Regions from separate parts of the Streptomyces sp. NPDC006208 genome, predicted to be linked through region 1. Evidence: riboswitches for the same ligand, from Rfam matches in the RefSeq annotation. Region 1 holds a riboswitch; each other region holds the start of a gene.
What was found. Region 1 has a riboswitch for cyclic di-AMP ahead of ABZ208_RS08785 (NlpC/P60 family protein). Riboswitches for the same ligand answer to the same signal wherever they lie in the genome.
Positions count from the first base shown of each region.

Region 2: it holds a riboswitch for cyclic di-AMP, as region 1 does, so the genes downstream of both, ABZ208_RS12985 (transglycosylase SLT domain-containing protein) here and ABZ208_RS08785 (NlpC/P60 family protein) in region 1, are expected to answer to the same signal.
Region 3: it holds a riboswitch for cyclic di-AMP, as region 1 does, so the genes downstream of both, ABZ208_RS05920 (M23 family metallopeptidase) here and ABZ208_RS08785 (NlpC/P60 family protein) in region 1, are expected to answer to the same signal.

Region 1 covers NZ_JBEXSW010000008.1:155,044-165,104, forward strand. The annotation lists gene ABZ208_RS08745 (hypothetical protein) at 1-460, shown strand, start outside; gene ABZ208_RS08750 (DoxX family membrane protein) at 575-1,096, shown strand; gene ABZ208_RS08755 (hypothetical protein) at 1,003-1,398, opposite strand; gene ABZ208_RS08760 (PspC domain-containing protein) at 1,385-2,728, opposite strand; gene ABZ208_RS08765 (PspC domain-containing protein) at 2,882-4,174, shown strand; gene ABZ208_RS08770 (response regulator transcription factor) at 4,171-4,872, shown strand; gene ABZ208_RS08775 (NlpC/P60 family protein) at 4,964-6,037, opposite strand; gene ABZ208_RS08780 (hypothetical protein) at 6,356-6,709, shown strand; gene ABZ208_RS08785 (NlpC/P60 family protein) at 6,780-7,952, opposite strand; cyclic di-AMP (ydaO/yuaA leader) riboswitch at 7,955-8,116, opposite strand; gene pcrA (DNA helicase PcrA) at 8,445-10,061, shown strand, end outside.
Region 2 covers NZ_JBEXSW010000013.1:100,501-110,561, reverse strand. The annotation lists gene ABZ208_RS13000 (hypothetical protein) at 1-317, opposite strand, end outside; gene ABZ208_RS12995 (helix-turn-helix transcriptional regulator) at 519-2,186, shown strand; gene ABZ208_RS12990 (FAD-binding oxidoreductase) at 2,297-3,682, shown strand; cyclic di-AMP (ydaO/yuaA leader) riboswitch at 4,077-4,237, shown strand; gene ABZ208_RS12985 (transglycosylase SLT domain-containing protein) at 4,242-5,108, shown strand; gene ABZ208_RS12980 (stearoyl-CoA 9-desaturase) at 6,002-7,093, shown strand; gene ABZ208_RS12975 (cobalamin-dependent protein) at 7,141-7,635, shown strand; gene ABZ208_RS12970 (methylaspartate mutase) at 7,632-9,089, shown strand; gene ABZ208_RS12965 (quinone oxidoreductase) at 9,082-9,975, shown strand.
Region 3 covers NZ_JBEXSW010000006.1:10,743-20,803, reverse strand. The annotation lists tRNA gene ABZ208_RS05930 (tRNA-Met) at 338-411, shown strand; gene ABZ208_RS05925 (PP2C family protein-serine/threonine phosphatase) at 595-1,737, shown strand; cyclic di-AMP (ydaO/yuaA leader) riboswitch at 1,976-2,131, shown strand; gene ABZ208_RS05920 (M23 family metallopeptidase) at 2,143-3,189, shown strand; gene ABZ208_RS05915 (PrsW family intramembrane metalloprotease) at 3,363-4,637, opposite strand; gene trmB (tRNA (guanosine(46)-N7)-methyltransferase TrmB) at 4,799-5,545, opposite strand; gene lhgO (L-2-hydroxyglutarate oxidase) at 5,726-6,949, opposite strand; gene ABZ208_RS05900 (MFS transporter) at 7,277-8,758, opposite strand; gene ABZ208_RS05895 (asparagine synthase-related protein) at 9,450-10,061, shown strand, end outside.

The DNA.
Region 1 (10,061 bases):
CACCGTGGTGTTCGCGCTGATACGCCTGGCCCGGCGGCCCGAGCAGCTGCCCGAGCTGCCGTGGGGGCTCGTGCTGCTGGTCGCGGTCTCGGCGGCGACGTACCTCGCCGGGAAGTACGCGGAGGGCGGCCGGCCCGTCGTGCTGTCGGTGGTACGGGCCCGCGAGGCAGGTGACCTGGACGGCCCCATCCGTACCGGTGACGACATCGAGATCCGTGGCGCCGGCTTCGTCCCGCCGGGCGCCGGCACACCCGACCTGCTGGCCCGGATGGTCGTACGCATCGGAACCGTCCATGTCCATGTCCCGCTGATCCCCGTGACCGGCGGTTTCGCCAACCCGACGGACAACGCGCTCACCGTGCCGATCCCGGTGGAGGTCGAACCGGGGCAGGTCGACGTCCAGGTGGTGACGGCCGCAGGGGTGGAGAGCAACCGCTGCCTGATCGACGTGACGGACTGAGCCAGTCGCCACACCTGTCACTCGCGTGTCACAGTGTGTGCCGCATGGCTGGTGAGCGGTGCCGCTTCGGCGTACGTATGGTCATTGACGGGTCTACCGAAGGCGGGACCAGTGATGACATACACGTACGGGACGACAGCGACCTACGGAACGATCGACGCCGAGCGGGGCGGCATCAGAGCGACGGCGAGCCGGTACGCCCTGCTGCCGCTGCGCCTCTTCCTCGGCGTGACCTTCATCTATGCGGGCATTGACAAGCTCACCGACAGCCAGTTCCTGGCGGCGACGGGCACCGGATCGATCGGCGAGCTGATGCGCGGTGTGCGTGACACCTCCGCCGTGCCCGCCCTGGTCGACATGGCGCTCCGGAACCCCGAAGGCTTCGGCTACGCCATCGCCCTCGGCGAACTGGCTGTCGGCATCGGCACACTGGTCGGGCTGTTGGCCCGCCTTGCGGCGCTCGGCGGGGCGCTGATCTCGCTGAGCCTGTGGCTGACGGTGAGCTGGCAGACCGAGCCGTACTACTACGGGAACGACCTGGCCTATCTGATGGCGTGGCTGCCGCTGGTGCTGGCGGGTGCCTCCATGTTCTCCCTCGACGCGCTCATCGCGGCCCGGCGGCGTCGGACGCCGTAGTGGATCCAGGCCACCACGCCGGCCACGAACAGTCCGCCGAAGACGACGGGGAACGCCACGTACCAAGGCGTGTACCAGGCGCCTGCGGCATCCCCGCCGTACAGCACGGCGGCGGTCAGGACGCACAGCCCGGCCAGCAGCCTGCCCGGGCGGAACTCGTGCCGCAGCCGGCGCCGCTGCTCGCGCCGGGCTCGGCGGTACGCCTCGTGGTGCGGCCCGTGCCCGGAGTGCTGCCAGGCCGCCTGCCAGGGGTCGTGCCCGGCTCCGTGTCCGGCCTCGTGCCAGGACTCATGACGCGGCACGGGTCACCTCCACCTGTCCGATGCCCACTTCCAGATCCAGCTCCAGCGTGCCCGCCGGCTTCGCGCCTTCGGGTGCGGGCATCGTGGTGTGCCGGTCCTGGCCGGGGGAGACGTCGATGTCGTCCGCCGCGTCCGACGGCAGACGGATGTCGCCGAGACCCACCTCGGCGCGCACCGTCACCGCGGCGTCCTTCGGCACCACGACCCTGAGCTGCCCGAGCCCGACCTGCGCCTGTGTCGCAACCGTCTCGCCCTCGGGCACAGTGAGGGAGGACAGGTCGAGCGTCCCCTGTCCGGTGCCCAGTTCGTAGCGCGGCTGGACGGCGGTCGCCGACGCCGGCCTCCAGTTCCGTTCCCCCCACTGCGTGCTGATGTCCTTGGGAATGGCCGCGGCGCCCGCCAGCAGCCCCGCCGTCATCAGCGCCAGCAGGACGGTGCCGAAGCCCGTACGCCCCAGCAGCGAACTGACCAGCAGCCCGAGCCCGAACACGGCGAGCGCGCACACCAGCCCGATCTGGAGGCTGGTGCCCAGCGGCTGCCCGTCCCAGCTCAGCCCGGTGCCGAGCCCGCCCGCGAGAAGCGCCAGCAGAAAGACCGTGCCGCCGATGCCGCGCGGTCCACGCGGCTGCGAAATGGCGTGGGCGGCCGCCTCGTCACGGTGCGAACGCGCCAGCGCGGCCTCCTCCACGGCGCCCTCGGGCCCCCACAGATACCCGGTCGGTATCAACCCGGTCGTGCCGTCCTTGACGATCGGGTCCCGCCACCACGACGGACTGTCGGGCGCGGGCGGTGCCTTCGTCTCGGGCGGGGCCTCGGCGACCGTGTGCGCCGTCGCCGGGTCCAGCAGTGCTCCGTCAGGCGTGGCGAGCCGGCGGCGCTTGGACCAGACGGCAGCGCCCAGGACCGCGAGCGACAGCAGCGCGGCGAAAGCGAGCATCCCCTCGTTGCTCACCATGGTCAGGAAGCCGCCGCAGCCGATCAGGGCGAGCAGTACGGCGGTGAGGGACGCGCCGTCGACCCGGCCGGACAGCAGCCGCCGGAACGCGTTCTCCTCCTCGTCCTCGAACGGGATCAGCAGCCAGGCGAAACCGTAGAAGATCAGGCCGACGCCACCGGTCACCGACAGCACCCCGATGACGATCCGGAATATCACCGGGTCTATGTCGCAGTACCGCCCGAGCCCGCCGCAGACACCGGCCACCACCTTGTGACGGGGCGAGCGGCGCAGCTGAAGCACCTCGGTCGGCACGGCGGCGCCCGGCCCGGTGGCCGGCGGCGGTGGCTGCCCGCCGGCGTGCGGTTCCCCGGGCGGGGTGGTCGGCGAAGTCATACGTCCATGGTGACGGGCCGGATGGCGTGACGGCACCCGGCTCGACCCTGGCCGATCCCTGATATCGGCCCCGGCAGTCAGGGGCGGTCTCGGGGGTGGTTTTAGGGGACGACCCTGATACCGCGGCCCGTCCTTGCATGTGACGATCGGGGCATGCCAGTCGCCACGCCCCGACCCGCCGGCCCTTCCCGCGCCTCCGCGCCGGAGGAGCAGCCGCTGCGCAAGCTGTACCGCAGCGCGGACGGCCGGATGCTCGGTGGCGTCGCCCGCGGTCTGGCAGGGCATCTGGGACTGCCTGTCGTCTGGGTGCGCCTGATATTCCTCGGCCTGTTCATGGCCGACGGCCTCGGCGCCCTGCTGTACGCGGTGTTCTGGATCGTCGTGCCGCTCGGCGTGGGCGGCCGCGCCGCCGAATCGCGCTCGGTCTTCGAGACCATGCCCGACGGCCGCCGCAGACTCCGCAAGCCCGACAAGGGACAGATGTTCGCCCTGGTCCTGCTGCTGATCGGCGCGGTGATCTTCGCGGGCAACGTAGACACCGGCGGCAGCGCCAACCGCTATCTGGGGCCGACCCTGCTCATCGGTGCCGGTGTGGTGCTGGTGTGGCGGCAGGCGGACAACGCACGCCGCGCGCGCTGGACGGCGGTCGGCCGCCGGCGGCGGCTGCTTCAACTGGTCAGGGCGCTCGCAGGTGTCGCCCTGGTCGGCATGGGCCTCACGGTCTTCATGGTGGTGCGCGGCTCCGCGGCCCAGCTGGGCAACGTACTGACCGCGTCGATCGCCGTGATCGCCGGTGTCGCCCTGCTTGCCGGACCCTGGCTGGTGCGGATGACCCAGGACCTCTCCGAGGAGCGGACCATGCGCATCCGGGCCCAGGAGCGTGCCGAGGTCGCCGCCCATGTCCATGACTCCGTCCTGCACACCCTCACCCTGATCCAGCGGAACGCGGACGACGCGGGCGAGGTGCGCCGCCTCGCCCGCGCCCAGGAGCGCGAGCTGCGCAACTGGCTGTACAACCCCGAGGGCACCGGCAAGGACGAGGACGAGGAGCCCGACACCCTCGCCGACGCGGTCAAGAAGGCCGCCGCCGAGGTCGAGGACAAGCACGGCGTGCCACTGGAGGTCGTGGTCGTCGGCGACTGCCCGCTCGACGACAAACTGGGGGCACAGATGCAGGCCGCACGCGAGGCGATGGTGAATGCCGCCAAGTACGGTGGCGAGGGAGGCGCGGTACAGGTCTACGCGGAGGTCGAGGGTCGTACGGTGTTCGTGTCCGTCCGGGACAGGGGGCCGGGATTTGACCTGGATGCGGTGCCCGAGGACCGTATGGGCGTCAGAGAATCGATCATCGGCCGGATGCAGCGCAACGGCGGGACGGCGCGGCTGCGTTCCGTGCCGGGCGGGGGCACGGAAGTGGAGCTCGAGATGGAGAGGGCGGACCAATGACCGAGGCTGCTGAAGCCGGGGCCGGCGAGGGCGTCGAGCGTCGCGTGCGGGTCGTGCTCGTCGACGATCACCGGATGTTCCGCACGGGGGTGCAGGCCGAGATCGGCAGGACCGAGACCACCGGCGTCGAGGTCGTCGGCGAGGCCGCCGACGTGGACCAGGCGGTCACTGTGATCACCGCGACCCGTCCCGAAGTCGTCCTGCTGGACGTGCATCTGCCGGGCGGTGGCGGGGTGGAGGTGCTGCGCCGCTGCGCCTCGCTGATGGCGGCGGCAGAGGACCCGGTGCGCTTCCTCGCGCTGTCCGTGTCGGACGCCGCCGAGGATGTCATCGGGGTGATCCGGGGCGGGGCCCGGGGCTATGTCACCAAGACCATCACCGGCACGGACCTCGTCGACTCGATCTTCCGGGTGCAGGAGGGGGACGCGGTCTTCTCCCCGCGGCTCGCGGGCTTCGTGCTCGACGCGTTCGCCTCCACGGACGCGCCGCCGGTGGACGAGGACCTGGACCGGCTGACCCAGCGAGAGCGCGAGGTGCTGCGGCTGATCGCGCGGGGCTATGCGTACAAGGAGATCGCGAAGCAGCTGTTCATCTCGGTCAAGACGGTCGAGTCGCATGTCTCCGCGGTGCTGCGCAAACTCCAGCTGTCGAACAGGCATGAGCTGACGCGATGGGCGACTGCCCGACGGCTGGTGTGATCGTCGGCAGCCGTCGGGCGGCCGGCCGATGAGCCGGCCGCGCTGCGCCGGGTCCCGGTCGTCCGGGATGCCCGGACCCACGCAGCGGATGTCAGGAGACCCGCGTGGCGCCCGCGAAGGGCATCTCGTCGATCGGCGCGACACGGACCGGTGCCCCGGGGCGCGGGGCGTGGATCATCTGGCCGCCGCCGATGTACAGGCCGACATGTGAGATCCCCGAGTAGAAGAACACCAGGTCACCCGGGGCAAGTTGAGAGCGTGCGACGCGCCGGCCGGCGTTGATCTGGGTGTACGTGGTGCGGGGCAGCGACACCCCGGCCGAGCGCCACGCGGCCTGGACGAGTCCGGAGCAGTCGAAGGCGTTGGGGCCGGTCGCGCCCCAGACATAGGGCTTGCCGAGGGCTCCGTAGGCGAACGCGATGGCCTGCGCGGCACGGCTGTTGGGGGCCTGGAGGCCTGCCCGGGGCGCCGCCGAGCGGTCCGCACGGGTGGCAGCGCTGCCGGGCCCCGCAACCGGTCCGCCGGACTCGTAGGCGGCGCGCTGCTCCTCGGTGAGTTCGGCCAGCAGCCGCTCGGCGGCCGCGAGCTTGGCCCGGACGGTCGACTTGTGCTCGGCCAGCTCGCGCCGGCGGGCCTCGAGCTGGTCCATCCGCTCGCCCGCCTGCGCCCTGAGCCGGGCAAGCTCCATCAGCTCCCGCTGGACGCCGCCGACAGCGGTCGCCTGCCGATCCCCTGTCCGCTCGGCCAGCGCCGCCCGTTCCAGGTAGTCGTCGGGGTCCGAGGTGAGCGCGAGCTGCAGCCCGGGATCGAGGCTGCCCGAGCGGTACTGGGCGGTCGCGAAGGAACCGAGGGCGTTGCGGGAGGCGTTGAGCCGCTCGGTCCTGCGGGCGGCCTCGTCGCGCAGCCTGCCGAGCGACCTGCGGGCGCTCGCGGTCTCCTCCCGGGCCCCGTTGTACTTCTCGGTGGCCACCTCGGCCTCCTGGTAGAGCCTGTCGACCCGGGCCTTGATCTGTGCGGGGGTGAGCCGGGGTTCGGCGTGCCCGGTCCCTTCGAAGGCGGTGGCCGTCGCGGCGCCGGCGAGCGCGAGAGTGGCGGCCGTACGAGCGGCCTGGCCGCCGAACGGTTGCTGCCTGGGTTTCCGGTGCGCTGCCACGGGGGCGTCCACGTCCTTCCGTTCCCTGCGGGTCCGGCGGCGCGCCGCACAGGGGAAGCGGCCCGCCGCCGGACATCTCGGCGGTGGCGGCCGAACCGTCCGGCTGCTCAACGGCGTTGGGGAGTCGGCCACCTGACGAAGGACGCTAAGCCCGGCGGTCACGGGACAGCGGACCAAGGACCGAAAGTGAACGAAGGTGGACAGCTCGGACCGCTTTCTGTATGCGGGTTCCTCGCCCGGGCCCACATTCCCGCGCCGGCCTGACCGATGCTCCGAATGAGGCTCCCCTTACAGGAGGGCAGTGGTAGGGGCAGGGCTAGGCTCCGCCTCATGGACGTACTCATCAATGTCTTCGTCGCCCTGCACATCATCGGCATCGCCTCCTTGCTGGGCGGCTTCCTGACCCAGATGAAGGCGATGGGCGCGGGCACGGCGCGCTTCACCCCGGCGATGCTGCACGGTGCCCTGACGATGCTGATCACGGGCGTGGCGCTGGTGGGCCTGAACCAGGCGGACGACCAGCCGGTGAACAACCTCAAGATCGGCATCAAGCTCGCGGTCCTGGTGGTGATCCTGGCACTGGTCTACGTCAAGCGCGACGAGGAGAAGGTCGACAAGGCGGTGTTCGGCGCGGTCGGCGGCCTGACCGTGGCGAACATCTTCATCGCGACCCTGTGGACGTGAGACGTCCCCGAGGACAGCGCAGCGCCCGGGCGGCTCGGCCGCCCGGGCGCTGTTTTGCGCTTCGCCCCGGTCAGGCCGGGCGGACGCTGCCGTAGATCGGCATGTAGTAGATGGACTCCTCGCGGACGTTCGCGCCCGGCTTGGGGGCGTGGATCATCTTGCCGCCGCCGATGTAGATGCCGACGTGGCTGATGTCGTCGTAGAAGAAGACCAGGTCTCCGGGGACCAGGTCGCTCGTCGCGACCCGCTGGCCGACCTTCACCTGGTCCCAGGTGGTACGCGGCAGCTCGACGCCGGCGGCCTTCCACGCCGCCTGGGTCAGGCCGGAGCAGTCGTAGGAGCTGGGGCCGGTCGCGCCCCAGACGTACGGCTTGCCGATCTGGGCGCGGGCGAAGGCGAGCACCTTGTCGGCCTTGGCGGCATAGCCGCTGTCGGGCGATGTGCCCGTGCCGGTGCCGGTGCCGGTACCCGTCCCCGGGCTCGTGTCGTTCTGCTGCTCCTGCTGCCGGCGCTCGGCCTCCGCCTGGGCTCGGGCCTCCGCCTCCGCCTTGGCCTTCGCCTCGGCCTTGCGGCGCGCCTCCTCCTCCTTCTGGCGCTCGATCTCCGCGAGCCGGGCCTTCTCCTGCGCCGTCAGCTTCGACAGCAGTTCGCGCGCCTCGGCGAGCTTGGTCTGCACGGTCCGCTTGCTCTCGCGCAGCGCCTGCTGCGACTCGGTGAGGGACTCGAGGCTCTTCGTCGCCTCGGACCGCTGCTCGGCGGCGGCTGCCCGCTCGGTCTCGTACTCGCTGATCGTCTCGCGCTGCTGGTCCGTCATCCGGTCCATCAGCTGACTCTGGTCGAAGTACGCCTGGGGACTGTCGGCGAACAGCAGGGCGGCGGTCGGGGTGACCGCGCCCGTGCGGTACTGCGCCGCGGCGTAGTTGCCCAGCGCCCGGCGGGACTCGTTCAGCTTCTCGGTGCGCTGGGCGGCCTCGTCGAGAAGCTTGCCGACCTCGCGGCGCTTCCCCTCCGTGGCCTCCTTGGCCTTGTTGTACCTCTGCGTCTCCGTGCCGGCCTGCCGGTACAGGTCGTCGACCTTCTTCTGCACCTCCTCGATGGAGGGCTTCGGCTCGGCGGGCGCGGCGCCTGCGCTCTGCGAGGACAGCAGGGTGACACCGGCGAGGGCGGCCGTGGTGAACCCGACGGCGGTCGAGGGTTTCGCCGTACGGCTGCGGGGCTTGCGATGCGACGCCAAGGCCGACATCTCCTTCTTCCGTGGACCGCCTACCGGGTTAGCTGTCGGGTTCGGGCGAACGGAAGATGCCCTACGGACCAGTTCGAGACGGGTCCGATTCACCCCAGTTGTGCATAGTGGGTCCCCGGTTCCGAACTTCCTTGCGGAAGGCCAGGATTCGGCGCAGACCGCCCGATGTGACGTGGGTCGCCAGGGGGGTACGGGCCGTCTGGACGAGCACGCTAGCCAACTCGTGCGGCTGCTGGGAAGGTTGATGTTCGATTTGTCCGATACATTTTCGTGACCTTGCCTCAGGCATGGGTGAGGGGTACCGGGGGTAACCGGGACTCCGTCATGTCCGGAGCCGGTCCTGGCCTACAGGTCAGCGCGCTGCGCGCGGGTGCGGACATCGGGCCGGGACCCGGTTCCGAGCCCGCCGCCGTACCACTTCCCGCTCCCGGGAGTGCGGGGTTTCGGGCGGCGTCCACGTCTGTCGGTGGGGCGGCCTAGACTCGTAGAGCGATGAGCAGCCTCTTTGACGACAGCTTCCTGGCAGACCTCCAGCCCCACGCGGAGGAGCACCCGCCGCCCCCAGAGGAGTCGGCTCCGGAGCAGGTTCCGGACGATCTCTTCGAGGGCGCTTTCGACGTGCCCCCGGCCAGGGACGGGTACTACCGCGACGGAGCTCCGCGCCCCGTCCTGGACCCGGCAGCCCTCCTCGAAGGGCTGAACGAACAGCAGCGCGCCGCCGTCGCGCACACCGGGTCGCCGCTGCTCATCGTCGCCGGAGCAGGATCCGGCAAGACCCGGGTGCTCACCCACCGGATCGCCCACCTGCTCGCGACCCGCCATGTGCACCCCGGCCAGATACTGGCGATCACCTTCACCAACAAGGCCGCCGGTGAGATGAAGGAGCGTGTCGAGCAGCTCGTCGGGCCGCGGGCGAACGCGATGTGGGTCTCCACGTTCCACAGCGCATGCGTCCGTATCCTGCGCCGCGAGTCCAAGAAGCTGGGTTTCACCTCGTCGTTCTCGATCTACGACGCGGCCGATTCGAAGCGGCTGATGGCCCTCGTCTGCCGGGACCTGGACCTCGACCCGAAGAAGTTTCCGCCGAAGTCCTTCAGCGCCCAGATCTCGAACCTGAAGAACGAGCTGATCGACGAGGAGACCTTCGCGGACCGCGCGGCTGGGGGTACCTCCCAGGCCGGAGGCTCTGGGGGAGGTTTCGAGAAGACGCTGGCCGAGGCGTACCGCATGTACCAGTCGCGGTTGCGCGAGGCCAACGCCCTCGACTTCGACGACATCATCATGACCACCGTCCACCTGCTGCAGGCGTTCCCGGACGTGGCCGAGCACTACCGGCGACGGTTCCGGCACGTCCTGGTGGACGAGTACCAGGACACCAACCACGCTCAGTACACACTCGTGCGCGAGCTGGTGGGCACGGGATACGAGGACCTGGGGCCTGCCGAGCTGTGCGTCGTCGGTGACGCCGACCAGTCGATCTACGCCTTCCGTGGGGCCACCATCCGCAACATCCTCCAGTTCGAGGAGGACTACCCGGAGGCGACGACGATCCTGCTGGAGCAGAACTACCGCTCCACCCAGACGATCCTCTCGGCCGCCAACGCGGTCATCGAGCGCAACGAGAGCCGCCGTCCGAAGAATCTGTGGACCAACGCCGGGGCCGGTGCGCAGATCACCGGCTATGTCGCGGACACCGAGCACGACGAGGCCCAGTTCGTCGCCGACGAGATCGACCGGCTGACCGACAACGCGGAGGCGAAGGCCGGCGACGTCGCCGTCTTCTACCGGACGAACGCCCAGTCCCGTGTCTTCGAGGAGATCTTCATCCGCGTCGGACTGCCGTACAAGGTCGTCGGCGGAGTGCGCTTCTACGAGCGCAAGGAGGTCAGGGACGTACTCGCGTATCTGCGCGTCCTGGCCAACCCGGAGGACAACGTCCCGCTGCGCCGCATCCTCAACGTGCCCAAGCGCGGCATCGGCGAGCGCGCCGAGGCGATGATCGACGCGCTGGCGCTGCGCGAGAAGATCACCTTCCCGCAGGCCCTGCGCCGCGTGGACGAGGCGTACGGCATGGCGGCCCGTTCCGCCAACGCCGTCAAACGGTTCAAC
Region 2 (10,061 bases), on a different contig from region 1:
AACCAGTCGTGGACCGTGTCGCCGTCCCAGACGGCCTCGATCGCCACGACGCGGCCGGGGGCGCCGGCAGCACGGGCGGCCAAGGACTCCAGGTCGAGAGGGCAGTCGGGGGTGCGGGCGATCCTGTCGCCGTGGTGGAGATATCGGTCGTGGACGACGAGTTGGGCGTCGTTGAGCCCCAGACCGTGGGCGCGGCCGGTCTCGTAGACGATGCGGATGGCCTGCATGCGGGCGTCCTGGAGGACGTACCCGTCGACCTGTTCGCGGATACCGGCAGGCAGCAGCTCCCACCAGTCGGCCGTGGCGATGTCGGTCATCCAGAGTCTCCCCGTCTCCCGTGCGGCCCTCACGACAGAGACCGCCGAACGCCACTGTACGCACGGCGTCGCAGCCGTCCGCAGCGCGCCTTCGCACCCGAGGGTCGGCGCGACGAGCCCTTTCCGCACGAGCGATCACGCCGCCCGCTCCTATCCTGGTAACGGGTCGGTGCTGATCAGGAGTGCGTGAAGGAAGTCGCGATGGCTGATCGAAGCAGCGGCGACGAACGGGCGATCGACCAGGCCCGGGCAGCCGCCGGCCGGGAGGCGTGGGCGGAGGCGTACGCACTCCTGCGCGACGTGGACGCCGATCACCTCGGCCCCGACGATCTCGCCGTGCTGGCGGACGCGGCCTGGTGGAACAGCAGGGTCGAGGAATCGGTCGAGGCCCGGACCAGGGCCTACTCCGGCTATGTGGCGGCGGGCGCCGACCGGCAGGCCGGATTCACCGCGTGGATGCTCCACTACGAGTACCAGCTGGCCGGGCGGACGGCGGCAGCCGCCGGGTGGCTCGGGCGGGCTCGGCGGCACCTCGCGGACGAGCCCGAATGCGTGGAGCAGTGCTATCTCGCCTGGGTCGAGGCGGAGGAGGCACAGCGGCGCGGTGCGTTCGAAGAGGCCATGAGCTGTGCCGGCCGGATGGCCGGCATCGCACGGCGCTGCGGCAGCGCGGATCTCGTCGCGATGAGCAGCCAGGCACAGGCGAGCGTGCTGCTGGCCGAGGGCCGGGTGGCCGCCGGGCTCGCCCTCCTCGACGACGCCATGTGCTCGGCCATGGCGGGGGAGCTCAGCTCGCTCTTCACCGGCTGGCTCTACTGCCTCGGCCTCCAGCAGTGCATGGCCTGCGCCGACCTGGAACGGGCCGTCGAGTGGACCGACGCCGCCATGGGCTGGTGCGCCTCGATGCCGGCGGAGAACAACTACCGGGGTCTGTGCCGCGTCCACCAGTGCGAGGTGCTCGAGCTCTGTGGTGACTGGCCCCGGGCCGAGACCGCAGCCGCGCTGAGCGTCCCCGAGCTGCTGCCCTACGAGGCCCGGGTCGCCGCGGAGGCGATCTATCTGACCGCCGGCATCCAGCGGCGGCGCGGCGACCTGGCCGCGGCCGAGGCCTCGTACGCGCGGGCCCACGAGCTCGGCCGCGACCCGCAGCCCGGCCTTGCCCTGCTGCGCCTGGCTCAGGGCAAGGCGGAGTCCGCCGCCGCCGCGCTCCGGCTCGCGGTGGCGGACGGGGACGGCGGCGCACGGGTCGGCCGCTGCCGGCTGCTCGCCGCGCAGGTCGAGGTCTCGCTCGCGCTCGGAGAGCTCGACCAGGCCCGGACGGCGGCTGAGGAGCTGGAGTCGATCGCACGCGAGTGGCAGCAGCGGTGCGAGTCCGAGACCACGGTGCTGCACGCGACGGCCGCGGCGGCCCGCGGTGCGGTCGCCTTCGCGGAGAAGGAGCCGGAGCGCGCCCTGCCTCTGCTGCACCGGGCGCTGGCGCTCTGGCTGGAGCTGGGTGTGCCGTACGAGGCCGCGCAGGTACGGATGACACTCGCCGCCGCGGACCGGGCCGCCGGGGACGCCGAAGGGGCGCGGCTGGAGCTTCAGGCGGCGCGGGCGGTCTTCGAACGCCTCGGCGCGGCCCCGGACGCGCGAAGGGCCGCCGCCCTGCTCAGTGACGTGCATCACCGTCTGCCGGGCGAGCTCACCGAGCGTGAGGCCGAGGTGCTGCGTCTGGTGGCAGCCGGCCGGACCAACCGGTCCATCGCCTCCGAGCTGGTGATCAGCGAGCACACCGTCGCCCGCCATCTGAACAACATCTTCGCGAAGCTCGACGTGCCCTCCAGGGCGGCCGCCACCGCCTACGCGTACACCCACGGCCTGGCGTGAGCGCATGGGCGGTTCTGCCCATGCGTGCCGCGGGGCAATGGGCTGTAACAGCGATGAGCGGTACCCGGCCCCGGGCCTACAACGGTGCTGAGGGAAAGGCGGTGGCGGCCATGACCACCTTCACACCGGCACTCGACGACACACAGGTGCAGCAGCTGCGGGAAGCCGTGCACGGCGATCTGCTCCGGCCCGGCGACGCGGGCTACGAGCAGGCCCGCAAGGTCTACAACGCGGTGCACGACAAGCGGCCGGCGATCATCGTCCGGGCCGCCGACACGGCCGACATCGTCGCCGCCGTCGACTTCGCCCGCGAGCGGGATCTGCGGCTGGCGGTGCGTGGCGGCAGCCACAGTGTCGCCGGGTACGGCACCTGCGACGACGGCGTGGTGCTCGATCTCGGGGGCATGCGCGGCATCCGGGTCGATCCCGGGGCGCGCACCGCTCGGGCCGAGGGCGGCTGTACCTGGGCGGATCTCAACCACGCCACGCACGCCTTCGGCCTGGCGACCACGGGCGGTGTCGTCTCCAGCACCGGAATCGGCGGTCTGACCACCGGGGGCGGCATGGGTCATCTGGCCCGGAGATGCGGTCTGGCCTGCGACAATGTGCTCTCGGCGGATGTGGTCACGGCCGATGGATCATTCCTGACCTGTACGCCGGAGCACGAGGCGGACCTGCTGTGGGCGCTGCGGGGCGGAGGCGGCAACTTCGGGGTCGTCGCATCGTTCGAGTACCGGCTGCATCCTGTGGCCGACATCCTCGGCGGGCCGACGTTCTATCCCCTGGACGCCGACGTGATGCGGGGGTACCGGGAGCTGATCGCGGACTCCGGGGACGAGCTCGGCGCGCTGCTCGTCGTGGGACTCGGGCCGGCGCTGCCCTTCCTGCCCGAGCGGTGGCACGGGCGGCCCCTGTGCGCGGTCGTGACCTGCTGGAGCGGCCCACAGGACCAGGACGAGCGCATCCGCGCACGGCTCGCCGGTCTCGGACCCGTCGTGGGGCAGCACCTCGGGCGGATGCCGTATCCGGTGATCAACACTCTCTTCGACGAGCTGCTGCCGGCGGGCCTCTTCCACTACTGGAAGGGCACCTTCAGTCACGATCTGCCCGACGGGGCGCTCGACGCGCATGTCGAGTACGGCGCCACCGCCCCTACGATCCAGAGCACGACGGTGATCTTCCCCATCGACGGTGCCTGCCACCGGGTGGGCCCCGCGGAGACCGCCTTCGCCTACCGGGACGCCGGCTTCTCGACGGCTCTCAGCCCGACCCTGCTGACGCGCGCCGACTGCGACGCCGCCATCGGCTGGGCCCGCGACTACGCCGCCGCCCTCCGGCCGTACTCCATGGCCGGCGGCTATGTGAACTTCATGGACCAGGACGACCAGGACCGGGTGCGGACCAACTACCGGCAGAACTACGACCGCCTGGTGGCACTCAAGCGGCGCTACGACCCCGGCAACCTCTTCCGCCTGAACCACAACATCGCACCCTGAGCGGACTCCCCGGCGCACCCCAGCGTCTCTGACCTGCACTGTTCCCGATCGGGCAGGAGAATGTCGCATGTGGGGTGAATAGTCCGAATTTAGCCTCGGTGTCTCTATAGCGATAAGTTGCGCTGCTTGTCGCTTTCTGATGTGCCGTCATGGCGCGGGTTGTTCCTTTCATTGCGAGTGATATCGGTCACGAGTGCAAATATGGTCAGTTTTCCCGCTTGGCCCAGTTCCCTTCTGTGGACGGCCAGTTGAGCTGTCGGGCGGGGAATTGATCACGAAATTTCCATGGTCGTATTCATAGGGTGGTTTGTGGTGTGAATTTCGGGCTTGTTCCATCCGGATGGCCTCGCCTACGGTCACCTCAATCCGGGTGGACCGCCGAATCCTGCCGCCGCCCGGAACCGCACCCACTCACGGACGTAGGCAGGAGCGGGGGACCCAGGTAAGCGCCGATCCGGCATCCGGAACGGCTCGGGGTGAAGTCGCACTCCCAGTGCGACCGGGCATCTCCAGCCCGAACCCGACAGCTCACCTCGCAGGCGACGGAGAGGAATTCGTCATGCCTGCAAAGGGTAAGCACCGCCGTCCCAAGTCCAGCTCCCTCACTCGGGGTTTCGTCGCCGCGGGTACCGGCGGCGCCGCGCTCGCTCTCCCGATGCTGGGAGCGACCTCCGCCGGCGCGGCGCAGCCGACGACGGCCGTGGCCGCCGAAAAGGCCGTGGCGCCGACCGTCGCCGTCGCCACGAAGGTGGCCGCGGAGAAGATCAGGCCCGTCACCTATTCCGTGGTGCCCGGCGACTCCCTTTACAAGATCGCGGGCAAGCATTCGCTGAGCGGTGGCTGGAAGCAGCTGTACAAGGACAACCGCGAGGCCGTCGGCGAGAACCCCTCGCTCATTCACCCCGGCCTCAAGCTGACGGTCGGCGCGAAGGCAAAGGCCAAGGCAAAGCCCGAGGCAAAGGCGGAGGCGCCGGCCCCCGCCGAGAAGCGGCCTTCCTCGTCCGACCGTGCCGACCGTTCCGAGCGCTCCAGCGCACCGGCCGCCGAGAGCGGCGCTGCCGAGCAGTCCGCGCCGGAGTCGGCTCCGCAGGCCGCCCCCGTGTACACCAACGACCTCGACGGCTGGATCAGGGAGTCGCTGGACATCATGGGCCGGCAGGGCATCCCGGGCACCTACGAGGGCATCCACCGCAACGTCATGCGCGAGTCCTCCGGCAACCCGCAGGCCATGAACAACTGGGACTCCAACGCCGCGGCCGGAACGCCCTCCAAGGGACTCCTGCAGGTCATCGACCCGACCTTCGCCGCCTACCACGTCCCGGGCACCGCGATGGACCCCTTCGACCCCGTCGCCAACATCACGGCCGCGTGCAACTACGCCGCCGACAAGTACGGTTCGATCGACAACGTGAACGGTCCCTACTGACCGAAAAGCTCTGCGATGCCCGGGGTTCGGCGGAGCCCCGGGCATTGTGCTGCCCCGACACCCTTCCACGAGCTTGACGCCCCGGGACCGTCGCGCCGGGCAACCACCAAGGTGCCCTGCCCTGGCCGGTCCGGGGGCAGTCCGTCATCGCCCCCATGGAATCCCCCACTCCCAGGAACCACCAACGGCCCCTGCCTTGACCGGCCCCGGGACCGTCGCGCCGGGCAACCACCAAGGTGCCCTGCCCTGGCCGGCCCCGCGACCGTCAGTCATCGCCCCCATGGAAACCTCCACTCGGAGCAACCGGCAACGGCCCCTGCCCGGGCCTGCCCGGCGACCGTCAGGGCCCGTTCTGTCCAAGTCCACTTCTGGCCTGTCCCTTTGCGGACACCGCATTCCCCGGAACTGCCCGTCTGCAGCTGGCAGTATTGAGTCAATAGCAATTCACCGCGCTGCCGGCGCGGTGTGATTGAGGGGGAGAAACACATGCCACGTCGTATTCACCGTGCCGTGGTCGCGGCATTCACGAGTGCGCTGATCGCAGGCGGTGCCGGAACGGTCTTAGCCGCCAAGTCCGCAGGTCATGACGGTAAATGGGATGCGTCTCATCCGGTTTCCGGAGGCGTTCTCAGCGACACCGGATGGGACGCCTCCGTTCCGGTTGGCGGCGCAAAGGGCGAGGACACGGGCTGGGACTGAAACACCCCAGGTTTCGGCGTAATTGAGCCATCGGCCCGGGCAGGTTCCGGCCCGGGCCGTGCGACGGAAACAGCGAGAGGGGCGGGATGGCGGCGGAGTCGCTGCGGCCGGCGCGAAGTGATCAGAACCATCACGGAATGGATCCCCGGGAAACGATGCGCGTCCTTCCGGGATTTCTGCAGCATCGGCTGACATTGTTCACCGGAAAACCGATCGAGGGCCAGAACTCGCCGGGCTGGACTGCCGGTTACCACCTGATCGCCGCCACGGCCGCCATGGTGACCGGCAGTGCGCTGTCCACCGGCGCCTGGATTCTCGGGGGTTGGTGGCTGCTCGCCTTGCCGGCCGGGTGGGCCGTCACCCTGCACGGCATGCGCAATCTGCGCATGATGATCTTTCACCAGTGTTCGCACCGCAACATGTACCGCCGCCGCACGACCGACATCGCCATCGGCCGCGCGGTCTCCTCGATCCTGGTGATCCAGAATTTCGAGCGCTACAGCCGTGAGCACGTGGCCGACCACCATGCAGCGCACCACATGACGCTCCGCGACCCGACCGTGCAGGCCTTCCTGATCAGCCTCGGCCTGCGACCGGGCATGACGCGGGAGGCGATGTGGCGGCGGGTGCTGGGCAAGCTGTTCTCGCCGCTGTTCCACCTCCAGTTCGCGCTCGCGCGGGCGCGGTCGTTCTGGAGCGCCTCGGCGGTGGCCGAAAAGGCCACCGCCACCGTGCTGTACGGCGGATCGGCCGCCCTCACCCTGGTGACCGGCACCTGGCCGGCGTTCCTCGTGGTGTGGTGCGTACCGCTGATCCCGCTGTTCCAGATGAGCAACACCCTCCGGCTCTGCGTGAAGCACACCTTCCCGCCCGCCGGGACGGAAGTGCGCCGTGGCCGTGCGTACTTCGCGAGCCTGACCAACGCCATCTTCATCGGCGAGGCCGCCCCGACGGGGCAGGGTGCCGGGGCCTGGTGCCGCTGGGTCGCGCGGATGCTGTTCGTGCACGCGCCCGCCCGCTATCTGGTGCTCACCGGTGACACCGTCGTGCACGACTACCACCACCGTTATCCCTCCAGCCGGGAGTGGTACGACTACCTCTTCGCCCGGCAGCGTGATCTCGACTCGGGGCACCGCGGCTGGCCCGGCTACGAGCACGTCTGGGGACTCGTCCCCGCCATCAACCGGGTCTTCGACTCGATCGCCGCCGCGGACCCCGAGGAGTACGACGCCGGGCGCATCGCCTCGGTGAGCAAGCGGGAACTCTTCGCCGCGTTCGACGACTGAAGGGCCCGGCAGCAGCCCGCCCGGCACCAGCCATCAGGACGGATCACATGACGGAGCAGCCGTTGCGCCAGCACGACCTCGATCAGTACGGGCCGGACCACCGCCCACGGTCCGTCATCCTCGGTGTCGCGGCCAGCGACGCACATGCCGTGGCCAACCATCTCATCGCCCATGCCCTGCGCAGCCTCGGCTTCGAGGTGATCAACCTGGGGACGTGCACCCCGGTGAGCGAGTTCGCCGCCGCCTGCGCGCAGCACCCCGAGGCCGAGGCGGTGATCATCGGAAGCCTCAACGGCCATGCCCTGGAGGACCTGCGGGACCTGCCCGCGGCCAGGGAGTCCGGCGCCATCGCGTGCCCCGTCGTACTCGGCGGCAACCTGTCGGTCGGCAGCCACAAGGAGGCTGCCGCACTCGACCGGCTCTACGCCCTCGGGGTGGACCGGATCCTCGAGGACCCCTCCGAACTGCCCGCAGTCCTGGACCAGTTGCGTGACGAGCGCGCCGCCGGGGCCGCTGCCCGGTCGCGCGCCGCCGCATCATGACGGAGGGGGCCCCGCTGCCGTCGCTCGCGGAGTCGGTCGGCTACATCCGTTCGCTGGGCAAACCGTCGGCGGCCGATGTGCTGGCCCGGGCCCGGGCGTCGGGCCGGGTGGCCGTGCAGCCGCGCTGCGGGGTCGGCGCACACGACGCGATGCGCGAGCTGCTCCTGGAGCTGGCCGCACAGGGCGCCCCCGATCTGCTCACGGTCACCATCGACTCCCACACCCGGCTCGGACGGTTCGAGCGGGCCCTCAGGCTCGCCCATCTCAGCCCACGCGAACTCAACGGCTACCCGCTGGTGGCGCACGGCTGGCAGCGCGGCCGGGAGCTCAACGAGGCCGTTGCCGCCCCGCTGCAGATCCGGCACGGCTCCCCGGACGCCCGGCTGATGTTCGAGGTCGCCGTGGCGTCCGGCATCACGTCCTTCGAAGGCGGCGGGATCTCGTACAACCTGCCCTACTCCAAGGACGTGCCGCTCGCCGATTCGCTGGCCGCGTGGGACGCGGTGGACCGGCGCTGCGGCGAGCTGGCGGAGCTCGGGGTCACCGTGGACCGGGAGCTGTTCGGCACGCTCACCGCGGTGCTGGTGCCGCCCTCGGTCAGTCTCGCCGTCAGCGTGCTGGAGGCGCATCTCGCGGCCCGCGCCGGGGTGCGGTGCATCTCGGTGGCGTACCCCCAGGGCGGGCATCTCGCCCAGGACGTAGCCGCGCTGCGGGCGATCCCCCTGCTGGCGCGCCGCTATCTGCCGTCCGGGATCGAAGTGCACGCCGTGCTGCACGAGTTCATGGGCGTCTTCCCCAAGGAGCGGGGCAATGCCGAGGACCTGATCCTGTACGGGGCGCTGGCCGCCCGGCTCGGCGGCGCCTCCAAGCTGCTCACCAAGACGTATCAGGAGGCGTACGGCATCCCGGACGCGGCCGCGAACGCCGCGGGCATCCGGCTCGCGCAGCGCGCCAACTCCCCGCTGCTGGGCTTCGTCGCGCCCGACGAGGAGGCGGCCGCCGAGGAACTGGACGGGATCCTCACCGAGGTGGCGGAGATCGTGGAGCCCGTACTCGAACGGCCCGACACGCGCACCGCGGTGGTCGACGCCTTCGCCGACGGCCGTCTCGACATCCCGTTCAGCGCCAGCCGGCACGCCCGGTCCGAGGTGATCCCGCGGCGGGACGCCACAGGAGCGATCCGCTATCTGTCGGCCGGCCGTCTGCCGCTGTCCGCCCGGAGCCTGCGACGCCATGGAGAGCAGCTGCGCGCCGGACCGGGCGCGGCGCCACAGATCGGTTCGCTGCTCGCCGAACTCACCGCGGACATCAACTACTTTCCGCTGCTGTTCGGGGAGACTGTGGGCAAGACGAGCGACAAGCCTCAGGGAGGACCCCGTGAAAGCCGTCCGAGTGCACCGGCCGGGAGGACCCGAACAGCTCGCGACCGAGGAGTCGGCGCAGCCAGTGCCTGAGCCCGGTCAGGTCCTGGTGCGCAACGAGGCGGTGGGCGTCAATTTCATCGATGTGTACTACCGCGACGGCACGTACCCCAGCGAACTTCCCTTCATCCCCGGCCAGGAGGCGGCCGGCACGGTCGTGGCCGCCGGCAGGGATGTGACCGGCTTCGCGCCCGGCGACACGGTGGCGTACGCGACCCATCGCGGCGCCTACACGCAGTTGGCGACGGTGCCGGAGGCCGGGCTGGTCCCGGTGCCCCAGGGGGTGACGGCGCGGGACGCCGCCGCCGTACTGCTGCAGGGGCTGGCCGCCCACTATCTGACCCATGACACGTACCCGGTGGCCGCGGGGGACACGGTCGTGGTGCTGGCCGCGGCGGGCGGACTGGGCCGGCTGCTCGTGCAGCTGGCCGCCCACCGCGGGGCGACGGCCATCGCGGTGGTGTCCAGCGCGGAGAAGGAGAAGGTGGCGCTGGAGGCAGGCGCCCGGCACACACTTCGTTACGAGGGGTTCGGCGCCCGGGTGCGCGAACTCACCGGCGGTGCGGGGGCGAACGTCGTCTACGACTCGGTGGGCGCGGCCACCTTCGAGGACAGCCTGACTGCTCTCGGCCGGCGAGGGATGCTGGTGCTCTGCGGGGCGTCCAGCGGTCCGGTGCCGCCGCTCGACACGGGGCTGCTGCGTTCCGGCGGTTCGCTGTATGTGACACGGCCGACGCTCGGCGACCATGTGGCGGGCAGCCAGGAGCTGCGCGCCCGGTCGGCGGAGGTCTTCGCGCTGCTTGCCGCAGGTGCGATCCGGCCGCTCGTCTCGTGCGAACTGCCGCTGGAACAGGCGGCCGAGGCGCACCGGATGCTGGCGGACCGGGCCACCACCGGAAAGCTGTTGCTGCTCCCCTGAGGGCGGCGGGCGCCCGGAGCGCCGCGTACGAGGGTGGCCGCCGGCACCGCCGGCGGCCACCGGTGTGTCCGGGCCGCGCCCGGTTC
Region 3 (10,061 bases), on a different contig from region 1:
CCTGGCCAGAGCCGAGACTAGGGTCACGCAGGCTTCTGGACGTCTCCAGGAGGCGGGTGCGGCTCCATCCGGTTGTCCGGTGTATGCAGAATTTTCCTCCTTATTTCTCCCTAGTCAAGAACTATGTTCGGTTTGGTTCTATTGGGATCCCGTGCTCCTGCAGCGGCCGGCTCACCGGTCCTCGGCAGCCGCGGATGAGGCTTCCGCCCGGGCGGAAGCCTCAAAGAACTGACGGACGAGGGCAGGGGCGATGTGACAGGAAAAACGGGGAATATGGCCGTCGGCCGGAAAATTGGTCGGGACCGTGCTCCGGATGGCGTAAGGTTGTGTTCACCGACGCGGGGTGGAGCAGCTCGGTAGCTCGCTGGGCTCATAACCCAGAGGTCGCAGGTTCAAATCCTGTCCCCGCTACTAGCAGGCAGTGGCCCGGTTCCCGATCGAAAAGATCGGGAACCGGGCCTTTGTCGTGTGCCGGAGAGCCGGCCCCTTCGCCCGGTCGGAGGACGGCGGGTCGCTGTTCGGCCCGGCAGCCGGGAGCCTTGAGGGGGCGCGGTACCGTCCGCGCCCGGAGGAGGACCGGGCAGGAGAACGGCATTGGGGCGAGAGCAGGGCAGGATCTGGAGCGCTCAGAGCCTCGTCCGAGTGCTGCCCCCGCTGATGATCGTCGGTGGGGTGGTCTTCGATCTGCTGACTCCGCCCCAGTTCACCGCGGTCCCGATGTTCGCGGCGGCTCCGCTGATCGCCGCACCGCTCTTCAGCTGGTTCATGACATTGCTGACCGGGATCGCGGCGGTCATGGGTGTGACCGGCCTGCACTTCTACAACCAGTCCATCGGGGAGATCACGTCGTACACCGAGGTGAGCACCGTGGTCACCGTCTCGGCGCTCGCCCTGCTGATCAACACGGTCGTCCGGCGCAGTGGCGAGCGGCTCGCCTCCGCGCGGGGGATCGCGGAGGCGGCGCAGCGGGCCGTGCTGCCGGAACCGGCGGGGCGGATCGGCGGACTGCAGGTGGCTGCTCGGTACGAGGCCGCCCAGGCGGACGCGTTCATCGGCGGCGATCTGTTCGCCGTGCAGGAGACGCCGCACGGTGTGCGGCTGATCGTCGGGGACGTACGCGGCAAGGGGATGGGCGCGGTGGCGGTCGTGGCCGTCATCGTCGGGGCCTTCGGCGAGGCGGCCGAGCAGGAGGGCTCGCTGGAGGGCGTGGCCCTGCGGCTGGAGCGGGCACTGGCACGCGAGACCCCCCTGCGGGAGGGCCTGGACGCCGTCGAGAGCTTCACCACAGCCGTACTGGGTGAGATCCCGCGCGAGGGCGGCCTGGTGCGGCTGGTGAACCGCGGCCATCCGGATCCGCTGGTGCTGCACGGCGACGGGAAGGTGGACAGCCTGGTGCCGTCCGAGGCGTCGCTTCCCCTGGGAATGGGGGACTTGGGGAGGTGGCCGGACCGGGCGGAGGAGTATCGGGTGCCCGCCGGGTCCACGCTGCTGTTCTACACCGACGGGCTGTCCGAGGCGCGCGATGCCGACGGGGTGTTCTACGACCCCCGGGCGCGGCTGCGCGGCCGGCTGTTCGCCGGGCCCGAGGAACTGCTCGACGCGGTGGTCGCCGACGTACGACGGCACACCGGCGGTGGGGCGAACGACGACATGGCGCTGCTGGCGGTCGCCCGGCCCGCGGAGAGACGGCCGGAGCCGGGCGCGAGGGTGCCCGTGACGGCCGCAGAGGAGGAGTAGCGACCCCGGCGCCACGCTGTGTGATCGAAGGACACCACTCCGCATAACATTTGACGAACCGTCAGAACAGGGAGTGTCCTGAGTGGCGATCAAGTCGCCCGATTCCGGACGGTTGTGTCCAGATAAGTCCTGGCCAAAGCCGTTAATGATCAGTCGGAACAGCTTGGAATCCGGCCCCCGTGTCTATTAACGTTCGATAACGCAGCGCGGTCGTCACAACCGTCGCAAGAGACGGCACCGTGCGCACGCGCCGAATCCCGCAAGGGAACCGGGGAACCACCAATTGGGGTGAATCGGGCGTCTTTTGCCGTGCTGTACGCGGCCGAAGTGCCTGTAGGAGACCTTCCTGCTCCGAACCCGTCAGCTAACCCGGTAGGCGAGAAGGAAGGAAAGGAGTGCGCCTTCGTGGCGTCCAACATGCCTGCCCCCGAGGCCCCCTTCGTAACGAGTCCCTTCGGTGACGATGCCGGGGAGCGGGAGTGGGAGGAATGGAACCCCACCGCGGACTCCGTCCGTCCGGTGCGCGGCCGGCACCGGGTCGTCAAGCAGCGCGGCGGTCTCGCCCGTAGCTCCACGGTGCTCGGCGTCGGTGTGATCGCCGCAGTCGGCGCGGGTGGCATGGCCACCGCGCAGGACAAGCCGGCGGTCTCGATATCGCTTCCCGACGCGATCACGGACAAACTCCCCGACGCCAAGTCCCTGCCGGGCGTCGGCTCCCTCATGTCCGACGACTCGGACTCGGGGAACGACAACACCACGACGCTCGGCGGCGTGACGACCGCCGTCGCCGACGGCGACGCGGCGGGCTCCCAGCGGACGGCCGACGCGGGCGAGGCGCTGCGCGCCCGGATCCTGCAGCAGGCCGAGCAGCAGCAGGCCGAGGTGGACGCCGAGGCGAAGGCCGCAGCCGAGAAGGCCGCCGCCGAGCAGGCGGCTGCCCTGGCCGAGAAGCAGCAGACCGCGGCAGAGGCCAAGGCCGCGGAGGAGAAGCGCAAGGCCGAGGAGGCCGCCGCGGCCAAGGCGGAGGCCGAGCGCCTCGCCAAGCTCGCCGCGAGCTACTCGCTGCCCACCTCCTCGTACACGATCACCTCCACCTACGGCGAGTCCGGCTCCATGTGGTCCTCCGGCCAGCACACCGGCCTGGACTTCGCGGCCCCGACGGGCACGCCGGTCAAGGCGGTGCACGGCGGCACCGTCACATCGGCCGGCTGGTCCGGTTCGTACGGCTACCGCATCGTCCTCGAGCTCGAGGACGGCACCGAGGTCTGGTACGCCCACCTCTCCTCGATGACCGCCACCGCGGGCCAGAAGGTGACCACCGGCGAGACGATCGGCCGCGTCGGCGCGACCGGCAATGTCACCGGGCCTCACCTGCACCTCGAGGTGCACACCGCGGGCGGCTCGGGTCTCGACCCGATGGCGTGGCTGCGGGACAAGGGCCTCACCGTCTGACGGTCCCCACACCGGCCGATTCACCGCTTTTCCGTCCGGATCGCCCGCCCCCTCACCCCCGTGGTGAGTACGGGGCCGGGCGGCTTCCGGCTGCCCGCGCACCGGTGGCGGGCACCGCGTACCCCGGCGGTCGCGGTGTCCCCCGACCTCCGGGCTGCCGGTCCCGCCCTTCGTCAGATCCGGTAGGGGTTGGGCCCGCCGTAGTTGCGGTACGGAGGTGGCACCCGCACCCGTCCGGTGGCCTGCGCCGCATAGCTGAGCGAGGGACCGGCCACCTCCCTGCGCTGCCACAGATGGTGGAGCAGCTCCTGCTCGCGCTCCGCGAAGTCCGGGCCCATCGCGCCGCGGTGGGCCCGGTGGCGCAGAAACGCGAGCGAGGTCGCGAACGCCTCGTACTCCGAGACAGCATGCCCCGCGGCCGGGCCGTAGGTCCGCCGGGCGAAGTCGCGGGCCATCGTGCGCGCCCGCATGGACGACAGTGCGGGCGGCTCGGCGGGCAGCAGCCAGCCGGCCGCGGCGTACGCGGGCAACTGCAGGGATATCGTGCGCAGCTCGCGCTGCCTGGTCCATATCGTCAGCCAGGTCAGCAGCCCGAACGCGGGCACCATGAACGCCCCGTACACCGCGTAGAAGCCCCACGGGCCGAACAGCGAGACGGAGCCGTTCCACAGGGCGTGCACGCCCATCGCGAGGACGAGACCCAGCAGCGGCAGCGCGATGCGGCGGATCCGGCGGCGCCGGGCGGCGAGCGCGGCCATCCCGAAGCCGATGCCGGTCAGCACCGTGAAGAGGGGGTGCGCGAACGGCGACAGCACGATGCGTACGAAGAAGGTCGCGGCGGTCACGGACGCCAGTCCCGAGGTGCCGATCTCCTGGTCCTCGCCGAAGGCGTTCCCGAGATAGAGGATGTTCTCGGTGAAGGCGAAACCGGTCGCGGTGAAGCCGGCCACCACCACGCCGTCGACGATCCCTGTGAAGTCACGGCGGCGGAAGAGGAAGATCAGCAGGATCGCGGCGGCTTTGGCGCTCTCCTCGACGACCGGCGCGATCACGGTCGCGCCGAGCGTGTCCGCCGATGCCGGATCGGCGGTGGCCGTGGCGATCCAGCGGGTCGCGAAGGTGTTGGCGATGATCGCGATCAGCGCGGCGGCGCAGGCGCCCCACGAGAACGCGAAGAGGAGATTGCGCCAGGGGCCCGGTTCGACCCGGTCCAGCCAGCGGAAGGCCGTCATGAGCAGCGGGACGGGCAGGGTGGCGAGTCCGAGCCCGACCAGGAACCCGTGGGTGCCGGTCTGTTCCCGTACCAGCGCGAGGATCACCAGTCCGCACAGGGCCAGCAGCGTGATCAGCACACCCGCGCGGACCGCCTTGCTCCGCCACACGCGGGCCGCGCGCGGCCGGTAGCGCGGACGCCCGCGCTGCGGCACGGCGGTGAGCAGATGGTCCATCTGCCGCTGTTCGCAGGCGGGCACTGCCGGATGCGACGGCCCCGTCGGGGTGTTCGGCGGCGGCGGCGCGTGCTGCGCGGACGGCTGGGACATCCGTCGACCCTAACGAGGGCCACCGACACCTGGCGATGGTGTTTGCCACAGGCCGTGGCAGCAGAGGGTCAACCGGTGGGCAGTACGCGGCGGAACAGCAGGTCGTGGACCTTGTGCCCCTTGTCGAGCCCCTGTCCCTCGAAGCGGGTCAGCGGGCGGAAGGCCGGCCGCGGGGCGTAGCCGCCGTCCTCCTGGGTGTTCTCGAACTCCGGGTGCGCCGAGAGGACCTCGAGCATCTGTTCCGCGTACGGCTCCCAGTCGGTCGCGCAGTGCAGCAGCGCGCCGGGCCTGAGTCGCTGGGCGGCGAGGGTGAGGAACTCGGGCTGGATCAGCCGGCGCTTGTGGTGCCGCTTCTTGGGCCAGGGATCCGGGAAGTAGACCCGCAGGCCGTCGAGCGAGCGGGGCGGGAGCATCTCGCGCAGGAGGATGATCGCGTCACCGTTGGCCACCCGGATGTTGGACAGCCCGTTCCGCTCCGCGAGACCGAGGAGGTTGCCCTGGCCCGGGGTGTGGACGTCGGCGGCGAGAATCCCGGTCTCCGGGTCGTCGGCGGCCATCTGCGCGGTGGCTTCGCCCATCCCGAACCCGATCTCCAGGACGACGGGCAGCCCGCCGAACATCTCCTCGAGATCGAGCACACCGTGCCCGTCGATGTCGAGGCCCCACACCGGCCACAGCCGCTGCAGCGCATCGCCCTGTCCCGTGGTCACCCGGCTCCGCCGCGGCTGGAAGCTGCGGATACGGCGCTCGTGGTGCGAACCGGCGGGATCGGCTGCGGGCCCGCCGGGGAAACGGGGCTCGCCCTTGGCACGTATGAAGGGCGGCCGGTGGGCGTCGGGGGTGGGGTTTCGAAGCTCAGACACAGTGCCGTCGATTCTACGAGCCCTCCGGTACGGCTCGGGTCCGTGCGTCCGGGGCAGAGGCGCTGGGGCTGGGGCCTGCCCGGCTCGCCCGCCCGGATCCTGCCCTGTCGCCCCGCCTCTGTCGCCCCGCCTCTACCGTGCCGCCCGGGCCGGACGGTCCGCCGCCAGCGCGGTCAGGGCCCGGCGGGCCACCTCGCGGCCGATCGGCAGGGAAGCCGTCGCCGCAGGCGACGGCGCGTTCAGCACATGGACCGTGCGTGGTGCCTCGCGGATCAGGAAGTCGTCCGCCAGCGTCCCGTCCCGCAGCACTGCCTGGGCCCGCACCCCCGACGGGGCCGGCCGCAGATCGGACTCCGTCACAGGGGGCAGCAGCCGGCGCACCGCCTCGGTGAAGGCCCGCTTGGACAAGGAGCGGTGCAGCTCGCCCGCGCCGTAGCGCCAGTGGCGGCGCGCGATGCGCCACGAGCCGGGCCAGACGAGCGTGCCGGCGAGATCCCGGGGACGCAGCTGCGCCCAGCTGTAGCCCTCGCGGGCCAGCGCCGGGACCGCGTTCGGGCCGACATGGACGCCGCCGTCGATGCCACGGGTCAGATGCACGCCGAGGAAGGGGAAGGCCGGGTCCGGCACCGGGTAGACCAGGCCGCGTACGAGATCCGGGCGGGCCAGCTCGTAGTACTCGCCCCGGAAGGGGACGATCCGCATCCCTGGGTCGTCGCCCGCCAGCCGAGCCACCCGGTCGCAGTGCAGCCCCGCGCAGTTGACCAGCACCCGCGCCCGCACCACCGCCCCGGACGCGGTGCGCACGGCGACGCCCCAGGGGCGCCGGTCGACAGCGGTGACCTCTTGGCCGTACCGCACATCCGCGCCCGAGGCGGTCGCGAGTTGCGCCGCCACTGCGCCGAAGTCGCACACCCCGGTCGTACCGACATGGATGGCGGCAAGGCCCCGCACATGGGGCTCGTACTCGCTGATCTGGGCCGGGCCCAGCTCGCGCACCGGAATGCCGTTCTCACGGCCGCGCTGGACCAGGGCGTGCAGCCGCGGCAGCTCGTCGCGGCCGGTGGCGACGATCAGCTTCCCGGTGACCTCGTGGTCGATGCCGTACTCCGCGCAGAACTTCACCATCTCGGCCGCACCGCGCACCGCGAACCGTGCCTTCAGCGAGCCGGGGCGGTAGTAGATCCCGCTGTGGATCACTCCGCTGTTCCGCCCGGTCTGGTGCCGTGCCGGGCCCCACTCCTTCTCCAGCACCGTCACCGTGGTTCCGGGAGCCGCGCGCGTGAGGGCGTACGCCACCGACAGACCGACGATCCCGCCGCCGATCACCAGCACGTCACAGTCGTATGCCGTCGTCACCGCACACCTCCCACCCCGATAGTGCACTGGCCCACCGACAATGCGCTTAAACCAGGCCCGTGCCGTTGCCGGGCCGGGGGAGCGAAGTGCCGTGCGGCCGCCTGGCCGTGTCTGACACGTCCCGCCTGGTGCGTGACGCCCGGCAGCCCTCCCCCGGAGCTTCGCCCGGGGGTACCCCCGGCTGCGTTGTCGGTGTCATCCGAGTACGTCCGGTACGAGGATGATCTCCCCCGGCCTCCGGCCGGGGGGTACCACCCTTGCGATTGCATGCACCGGATGCCGCGCACCCCGCCCTGCGGGCGGACGGCGCCATGTGGCAGACACGGCCTAGGCCGGGGCGACCAGCAGCGGCCGGGCCCGCTCCCTCAGCTCCACGACCCGCGGCTCGTCGCCGTACGGCTCGAGGCGGTGCAGCAGGTCCCGTACGTACTCGGTCGTACGCGCCGAGGAGATCCGGCCCGCGACCTCCACCGCCCGGGTGCCGGCCGCGCATGCCGCGTCCAGATTGCCCGACTCCAGCTCGGCGACCGCCGAGACGACCAGACGTAAGCCGTGCGAGCGCACGAACTCCTCCGTCGGCCGCGACAGCGCCTGCTCGGTGAATCGGCGTACCTCACGCGGCGCCTTCAGGTCCCGGTAGCACTCGGCCGCGTCCGCCGCGAACCGGTCGTACGAGTAGAAGCCCAGCCAGGTCGGGTCGGTGTCGCCCTCGCGCGAGCGCTCCAGCCATCCCTCCGCCGACTTGAGCGCGGCGCCGGCCGCCGCCGCGTCGTTCGCCTTGGCGTGCGCCCGTGCCTCCACCAGGCGGAAGAAGCTCATGGTGCGGGCGGTGGCGAGGCCACGGTTGCGCTCCAGCGCTGCCTGGGCGAGGTCGACCCCTTCGTCGGCGAAGCCCCGGTAGGTCGCCTGCAGCGACATCGACGCCAGGACATAGCCGCCCAGCGGTACGTCGGCCGCGGCGCGGGCCAGGCGCAGTGCCTGGATGTAGTACCGCTGCGCGGCCTCCTGCTGCCCGGTGTCGAAGGCCATCCACCCGGCCAGCCGGGTCAGCTCGGCGGTGGCCCCGAACAGCGCGCGGCCCACCTCGTCCGAGTACGAGCCCAGCAGCAGCGGTGCCGCGTCAACCCGGAGGCACTCCGGCACCATCGACGAACGCCAGTCCCCACCCCCGTACTTGGAGTCCCAGCGGCGGGCATCCTCTGCGGCCTCGCGCAGCTTGGCGACATCGCTGTGGCCCACCCGGACCGGGGAGTCCGCCGTCTCCGGCAGCTCCGTGGCCCCGGGGGCTCCTGGGGCCCCTGCGGTGTCAGAGGTGCCCCTCGCCGTGTCCACCGAGCGCTCGACGGATGAGTCGGCGGGGGTTATCAGCCAGCGTGAGGCCGGTGTGGCGTAAGCGCTCACTGCGAAGGATCCGGCCAGTGACTGCCAGATGCCGCCGCCGCCCGCCCGGCGACCGGCCAGGTCGAGGCGGTAGAGCTCGGTGGCCGATTTCACCGCCTCGCCCACATCGCGCGGGAAGGCGAGACCGACCTCCGGCGCCGGGTCGGCGTCGGCGAGGCCGATCTCGTGCAGCGGCACGGGACGGCCCAGTTTCGCGCCGATGGCGGCGGCGATGAGATGGGGCGCGGAGCCCTGAGGCACCATGCCCTTCGACACCCATCGCGCCACCGACGTCTTGTCGTAGCGAAGGGTCAGACCGCGCTGCGCACCGAGGTCGTTGACCCGCCGGGCGAGGCCGGCGTTGCTGATTCCCGCGAGGGCGAGAACGGTGCCGAGCTTCTCGTTCGGCCCGCGTTGCTCCCTGGACATGCGCCACCCCTCGACACACAGACGGCCGCCGCGTCGCGCGAGGCGCACGGCATTCGTACTGTGTCCTCCTGGTTTGCACAGCACCCTTGGACCGGTCCCGGCTGCAAAAGCACCCGTCCGAGCCCTTCGGAATATGCGCGCCCGCGGAGGACAGCAGTAAACACAGCGTAGTTCGCCACATCCCGACCGTTAAGAGGCGGTCTTCCGTATGGCGAGATTGTTGTCTGTACGGGCGGTTGGCGCGTACGCCCCCGTGCCCCCGCCGTGTGGCCGTGCGCCCGTTCGTGCGCTCTGGCCGGGGCGTGTCGGGAGCGCTTCCATGAGTCCTGCGTGGGTCGGCCCACTGCGACTGGAAACCAGTGGGCTGGGGGACACCGCCGTCTCAATCCCCGCGGGCGGCGGACCGGTCCGGGAGGTGAATCGAGTTCAACTGATCCTCCCGGACTGCGAGTTGAGCTGAAACCGGTGCGTGTGCACGAACACAGAATGGCCGAATGACGTCTGTCCCCAAAGGCCCTTCGAGGCCCCGTGCAGACCCTCGGCGGTCCCCGGGCGGGGCCGGCGACCGTCACCAAACGGCCATTGCCAGGGGCGTGTTCACTTTTTGCGCGCGCTACCCGGACACCCTCCTGCGCGCCTCCTTCGTGGCAGCATGTTCCCGAACGGCTTCGGGAATGTGGTGGAGGCGGCGATGCGGTGGCTGGTGGGGTGGAGCAGTATCGCCGCGAACTTCGGTACGGCAGGGGCCGTCGGGGCATCCGGCGAAGGCCGAACGGTCCACCCCGTAGGAGCCCAACTGCTGTGGGGCGATCCCGATCCGCTGTGGGCGGTCGGCGACTGGCGCCCCGATGAGGTCAGGGTCGTCACCGTCGCCCCGCCCCAGCGCAACGTCCCGGGCGGCACGAGCGCACCCGCCGTCACCCGCCTCGCCGTCCTCGGCTGCTGCGCCGCCAGCGACGAGGAGCTGCGGGTCGGGCTGTTCGCCGCCCGTGGCGGCGCGCTGCGCCATCTGACCGCATGGGCCGGCAGCTACACCGCCGTCGTCCAGGTCGGCCGCCGGATCACCGTGGTGGGCGACCTGGCCGGGGCGAGACCCGTCTTCTACACCCCCTGGGCGAACGGCACGGCCTACGCCACCGCGGCCCTGCCGCTCGCCGACCTCATCGAAGCCCAGCTGGACATCGGCCACCTGGCCGCGCTCCTGGCCTGCCCCGAGACCCCGGAAGCGCTGCGCGACTCCACCCCGTACGCCGGGGTCAGACGCATCCCGCCCGGCCATGCGCTGATCCTGCGCGAGGGCTCG